2 regions of the Pseudoalteromonas sp. MQS005 genome follow, and region 1 is predicted to be linked to the other one. Evidence: predicted binding sites of a transcription regulator. Region 1 holds the regulator's gene; the other holds the start of a gene.
What was found. Region 1 encodes sigma-54, which starts transcription at its own class of promoters, with help from an activator protein. Its sites were predicted from a motif close to GTTGGCACGNNNNTNGNNT; they were not measured.
Positions count from the first base shown of each region.

Region 2: flgB (flagellar basal body rod protein FlgB) is a predicted target of sigma-54. The motif match lies at 1,763-1,781, and genes of this name have one in related genera.

Region 1 is NZ_LYRQ01000020.1:19,483-22,929, forward strand. Features, by position in the region: gene lptB (LPS export ABC transporter ATP-binding protein) at 1-404, shown strand, start outside; gene A9479_RS08890 (RNA polymerase factor sigma-54) at 474-1,973, shown strand; gene hpf (ribosome hibernation promoting factor) at 2,000-2,287, shown strand; gene ptsN (PTS IIA-like nitrogen regulatory protein PtsN) at 2,292-2,744, shown strand; gene rapZ (RNase adapter RapZ) at 2,764-3,447, shown strand, end outside.
Region 2 is NZ_LYRQ01000003.1:150,998-154,444, forward strand. Features, by position in the region: gene flgE (flagellar hook protein FlgE) at 1-136, opposite strand, end outside; gene A9479_RS02800 (flagellar hook assembly protein FlgD) at 194-871, opposite strand; gene flgC (flagellar basal body rod protein FlgC) at 885-1,316, opposite strand; gene flgB (flagellar basal body rod protein FlgB) at 1,319-1,729, opposite strand; gene A9479_RS02815 (protein-glutamate O-methyltransferase CheR) at 1,859-2,689, opposite strand; gene A9479_RS02820 (chemotaxis protein) at 2,710-3,447, opposite strand, start outside.

The DNA.
Region 1 (3,447 bases):
AATTAAATAAACAACAACGCGAAGATACCTTAAATAATTTACTTGATGAATTTAGCATTCAGCATATCCGCGACAGCCAAGGTATGGCCTTATCAGGTGGTGAACGTCGCCGCGTTGAAATTGCTCGCGCGTTAGCAGCAAACCCTAAATTTATCCTTTTAGACGAACCCTTTGCGGGGGTTGATCCTATCTCAGTATTAGATATTAAAAAGATTATAGAGCATCTTAAAAACCGTGGCATTGGCGTACTTATTACAGACCATAACGTGCGCGAAACACTTGATGTTTGTGAAAAAGCCTACATAGTTTCTCATGGGGAGTTAATTGCATCAGGCACTCCTGAATACGTATTAAACGATAAAACAGTACGCGATGTTTATTTGGGCGAGCAGTTCAAGCTCTAATATGTGTGTTATTCCACTAAGCATCTGCTAAGATTAATCATACTAATTTAAAAGGATTGTTAGAGATACATGAGGCAATCATTACAGCTGCGCATGGGCCAGCAACTTACAATGACTCCACAGTTGCAACAAGCAATTCGCTTATTGCAACTCAGTACATTGGATCTCCAGCAAGAAATTCAAGAAGCGCTCGATAGCAACCCCTTGCTTGAAGTTGAAGAACACGATTACAGCGAAGACACTGCAGGTAAAAACGAACAAAAAGCCGATAACGATGACTTAACGCTAAGTGCCTCAGCTGACGATAAACCTAGCGAGTATGAGCAAGACAGCGGCGAAGCAATGACCAAAGACACCATTAGCGATGATATGGCTATGGATGTTACTTGGGATGAATATATGAGCGCAGCGCCTGCCTCTTCATCGGGCCCAATGCCAGAAGATGAATCTATTTATCAAGGCTCTTCGACTGAAACGCTGCATGAGTATTTAATGTGGCAACTTCAATTGACGCCGTTTAGCCCTACCGATGAAGCGATAGCTATTGCAATTGTAGAAGCTGTGGACGACTCAGGGATTCTAACCCTTAGCTGTGAAGAAATATTAGAAAGCTTTAACCAAGAAAACGACGGCGAAGATGAAGTTGAACTTGACGAAATAGAAGCGGTACTAAAGCGTATTCAACTATTTGATCCAGTGGGAATAGCCGCGCGTAGTTTACAAGAGTGCTTGTGTATTCAGCTAAATCAATTTGATAAAGACACACCTTTTTTAAACGAAACAAAAATGATCTTAACCGATCATATTGATTTACTTGCTGCACGTGACTATCGCACGTTGATGAAAAAAACAAAGCTTAAAGAAGATGAGCTTAAAGAAATCATGACGTTGATTCATACGCTCAGCCCAAAACCGGCAGACACTATTGTTAGAGAAGAGTCTGAATACGTTATTCCTGATGTGTCGGTTAAAAAAGTTAAAGGTCGTTGGGTAGTTGAATTAAACCCAGATAGCATGCCTAAGATCAGAGTAAATAGCCAATATGCAGCTATGTCGCGTACGGTTAAATCAAGTGGTGATAGCCAGTTTATTCGCTCGCACTTACAAGAGGCTAAATGGTTTATAAAAAGCTTAGAAAGTAGAAATGACACGCTACTTAAAGTAACCAACTGTATTGTGCAGCAGCAACAGGCCTTTTTTGAACACGGTCCTGAGGCTATGAAGCCTATGGTGCTTAACGATGTGGCTGAAATGGTGGAAATGCACGAGTCGACTATATCGCGTGTTACTACGCAAAAATACATGCATACACCACGTGGCATTTTTGAGCTTAAATATTTCTTTTCAAGCCATGTAAGTACTGAAAATGGTGGCGAATGTTCATCAACAGCAATACGTGCATTAATTAAAAAATTAATCGCTGCAGAAAACTCAGCTAAACCATTGAGTGATAGTAAAATTGCAGATATATTGGCAGAGCAAGGAATTAAAGTAGCGAGGAGAACCATTGCAAAATATCGCGAATCTCTAGCTATTCCCCCGTCTAATCAACGTAAAAGTTTGATTTAAGGCGTACAACAAAGAGGAAAATGTTTATGCAACTGAATTTAACTGGTCGCCATGTAGATATTACCGACTCGCTTAGAGACTACGTAAATAGTAAATTTTCGAAGTTACAGAGGCACACTGATCACATAACGAATGTGCACGTTATTCTCGATGTAGAAAAACTAAACCAAAAAGCTGAAGCAACCGTTCATGTTAGTGGCGCTGAGATTTTTGCCTCTACTGAGCATCAAGATATGTATGCCGCTATAGACTCGCTCATTGACAAGCTAGATCGTCAAGTAATTAAACACAAAGAGAAACTTGCTCGACACTAACACTATGAAACTAAGCTCACTTATCTGTCAGGACTGCAGTAAAGCTGCGGTCCTTTTTAATAGTAAAAAAAGAATTTTAGAATTTATCAGTGAATTGGCTCACAATAAGCTGCCCTATTTAACACAACAAGATATTCTTAATGCATTAACTGCAAGAGAAAAGCTTGGAAGTACAGGCATTGGTCGAGGCATTGCTATTCCACATGGTCGCATGAGTGGTGCTCAAGAGCCCCTTGCTTTGATTTTAGTGAGCGAAACAGCTATTAATTTTGATGCGATTGATAACCGACCGGTTGACATTTTTGTCGCGTTAATTGTTCCCGATGGCGATAATCAGCAGCATTTGAAGACGCTAGCCACGATTGCTGATAAGCTCAATGATAAAGAATTTTGTAAACAGTTACGCGCCGCCAAATCGGATAGCGAACTGTATCAGGTTATCGTCAGTCAATCGTAGTAATAAAGAAAGGTGATAAATGGAATTAATAATTATAAGCGGTCGTTCAGGCTCAGGTAAATCTGTGGCGTTACGCGTTGTGGAAGACTTAGGTTATTATTGTGTAGACAATATTCCACTTAATTTATTACCATCATTAGTGCGCAGTGTTTCCGACAGTTATAATAAAATTGCCGTGAGTGTTGATGTACGTAACCTACCTAAAGAGCAACAGCAGTTTAATGAAATCATTGAATATTTACCTGGTTTTACTAAACCAACGGTATTTTATTTAGACAGTGACGATCAAACATTAATAAAACGTTTTTCAGAAACGCGACGTCTCCACCCTTTATCTATTGATTCTTTGCCGCTTGATTTAGCCATAAAAAAAGAAAAACAACTACTTGATGTATTGATTAACCGTGCTGATTATATGATTGATACCACGGATTTAAGTGTGCATCAGCTTGCTGAGTCTATTCGTGAAAAAATACTCGGAAAAAAAGATAAACAACTGATCATTACCTTTGAGTCATTTGGTTTTAAACACGGCATCCCTAAAGAAGCAGATTACGTATTCGATGCCCGCTTTTTACCAAACCCGCATTGGGAGCCTGAACTTAAGCCACTTACAGGGCTGGACCAACCAGTAAAAGACTACCTAGCAAGTCACAGTATAGTGCAAAAATTTACATGGCAAATTCAAACATTTGTGCAAACA
Region 2 (3,447 bases), on a different contig from region 1:
ATGATGCGTACACATCAGCAAATTCGGCGCGAGACTCTTTAAAGCCCGTGGTATTTACGTTGGCAATGTTATTGGCGGTAACATCTAAATCTTTTTGTGCGGCAGCAAGGCCTGTTAATGCAATATTGAAGCTCATAATTAACCTCTAACCTAAAAATATTTAGCCTATTGGCTAAAAAATACATAAAATCTATTACGCGATTTCTGCGACATCAGTCAGCCTAACCGCACCTTCTTTAGTATTAATAATAATGCCACTTGAGCCATTAATATTAACACTCTCAATATTTTTGAATGTAGCTATAGGAAGGCTAGAAAACTCACCATCCGTGCTACCCTCTGCTTTAATATTATATTCACCAGGTGGTAGTCGTTCACCAGTCTCATTGGTACCATCCCATGCAAAGCGGATAGCCCCTGCAGGCTGAGTGCCTAAATCAATAGTTTTAACCAACTGCCCTGATGCATCTTCAATGCGAATCATTAAACTATCGACTGGTTTTTCAGCTAAAACAGAACCTTTTGATTCACCCGACTCATTAAGCTCAAGTGTATTCGACTCCAACAGCGCTTGTTTGCCAACCAGTGTTGATGCTTGCAATGCCGAATTTGATGTCATCGACGCGGCTAAAGACTCAAAGTTAGAGTTTAAATTTGAGATCCCTTCGGCCATGGTAAAGTTTGTCATTTGTGCAATCATCTGATCGTTATCAGCTGGTTTGCTTGGATCTTGAAAAGACAATTGCTGTGTTAACAACGAAAAGAAATCTTCTTGGGTTAACGCATCACTTTCTTCTTTTTTTGGCACTTGCTTATCTTGCCAACGTAAAGAGTCCATGTAGGATGAAGAAGTACTAATATCGTTACTCATGAGCTACCCTCAGTTACCGCTGACCTAACAGCAGTGTTTTACTTAACATTTGCTTAGCTGCATCGGCAACTTGAACATTTGTCTGATAAGAGCGAGAAGCAGAAATCATATTTGCCATCTCCTCAACAACATTCACGTTGGGTTTGTAAATATATCCATTTTCATCCGCACTAGGATGATTTGGGTTATATTCGATTTGTAGTGGTTTATTACTTTCAACCACTCCTAACACTTTTACACCAACGGCAGAGCCCTGTGGGTTGCTTGCTGACGCTGACGCTTTTGTAAGCTCCGCAGCAAATACAGGTTGTCGCGCTCGGTACGTCTCATTTTGTGAAGAGCTAATTGTATTGGCATTAGAGATATTACTTGCCGTGGTATTTAATCGCACGTTTTGCGCGCTCATACCAGAACCAGCAATATCAAACACATTATATAAACTCATAATTAGGCTCCTTGACTACCGAGGGCTTTTTTCAGGCCTTTAAATTTACCATTAAGAAACTGGACACTGGCCTGATACTCCATAGCATTCTGTGTATACAAGTTCCGTTCCACTTGTATATCAACAGAGTTGCCATCACCTGTATCTGTTTGATTTGGCGTACGAAATAGTTCATTACTACCTACACTACGGGTACCACCGGCAATGTGTTTTTCATTGGTTCTTACCATGGTATTGCCGCTTAGTTGGTTGGACTTTGCCGTTTTTAATGCTGAGGCAAAATCGATATCTTTTGCTTTATAGCCGGGCGTATCAGCATTTGCGATATTAGTAGCGAGCATTTCTGCTCTTTGCGAACGGATCAACATCGCATGCGGATGCACGCCTAATGCTTTATCAAAACTGATAGCCATAACTACCTCCAAAAAATTGACTCAGTACCGATAAAGCAATAAATGAGCCAGCAGTGAAAATAGTGATGATAAAAACAAAAAACGACGCAATAGGCGTCGTTTAGAGTAGGGATAATATATTAATGAAGGTCATTTCTTTTGATAAATGATACCAGGGTTACAACGCACCATATCAAAGTCAGTACTTAAACCAGACATAGACTCCGACGCACCTAAAAATAAATACCCCTTAGGGTTAAGTGCTTGAGAGAATTGTGCAATTATTTTAGCTTTCACCTCAGGTGAAAAGTAAATTAAAACATTACGGCAAAATATAATATCGAACTTACCCATTAAGGCGTACGAATCGAGCAAATTTAAATGCCTAAAGCTCACTTGCTTTTTCAATGAATCAACCACTTGTGCCATACCATTGCCGCTGTCTTTAAAAAACTTTTTACGACGTTCAGCAGAGAGTCCGCGAGCCAATGCCAATGCATCATATTCAGCATGTTTACACATATCAAGCATGGTATTTGATATATCTGTACCAATTATTTGTGCACCCATTTTTAAAACACCAGGGCTGCTGGATTGAAACTCAGCAACCGACATCGCTATTGAGTAGGGTTCTTGTCCTGATGAGCTCGCCGCAGACCATATTTTTAATGGCCTATTTAACGTTTTAAACTCAGGGAATAATCTGGTTTTAAGTAACTCAAACGGATACTGATCTCTAAACCACAATGTCTCATTGGTTGTCATGGCATCAACAACGGCTGCGCGCAACTGGCGCTCATGCACACCGAGAGTTTTACTTACCAATTCAGACAACGATTCAACATTAAATCGAGACATTAATGGTGCCAAACGGCTCTTTACCAAATACTGCTTATTTTCACCTAAAACAATACCGCACTGTTGTTCTAAAAATAAGCGAAATTGATCGTATTCGTTTTGCTGCAAATCTTTATTAGTCAAATCAATAACACCTATGTTTATTAATCACGATGAACCCATTTATTAACGGCTGTTGCAAGCTCGTCTGGGTTAAATTTTGCAATAAAATCATCTGCTCCTACTTTTTCAATCATCGCTTGATTGAAAACACCACTCAATGATGTGTGTAAAATCACATGTAGTGGCGCAAGTTTAGGATTAGCTTTGATTTCTGCAGTCAGCGTGTAACCATCCATTTCTGGCATTTCTACATCAGAAATGAGTAGCCCTACTCGCTCTGTAATATCATTTACGCAATCGAGCTCTGCAATTTCTTTTAATCTTATTAAAGCTTCTTTACCATTTTTAGCCAACTCAGTTGTTACACCTAATGGTTCCAATGCTCGTTTTACTTGATTTCGCGCAACAGCCGAATCATCAGCAATAAATACTATTCTCTCGCCTAAATCTTTTTGTATATTACCTTGCGAGGCGACATCATCGCTCACGGTAGTATTAACTGGGCAGATTTCGTTTAAGATTTTTTCTACGTCGAGTATCTCAACGAGCTCATTTTCAATTTCAGTGACGGCTGTTAAATAAGAATAACGACCCGCTCCTGACGGCGGTGGCATTATTTTTTCCCAGTTCATGTTAACTATACGTTCAACACCACCTACTAAGAATCCTTGCACTGTACGGTTATACTCAGCAATTATTATAAAGCCATCTTCGATGCTTTTTATTGGGCGCCCGCCTACGGCCATAGATAAATCAATCACCGAAATAGTTTGCCCACG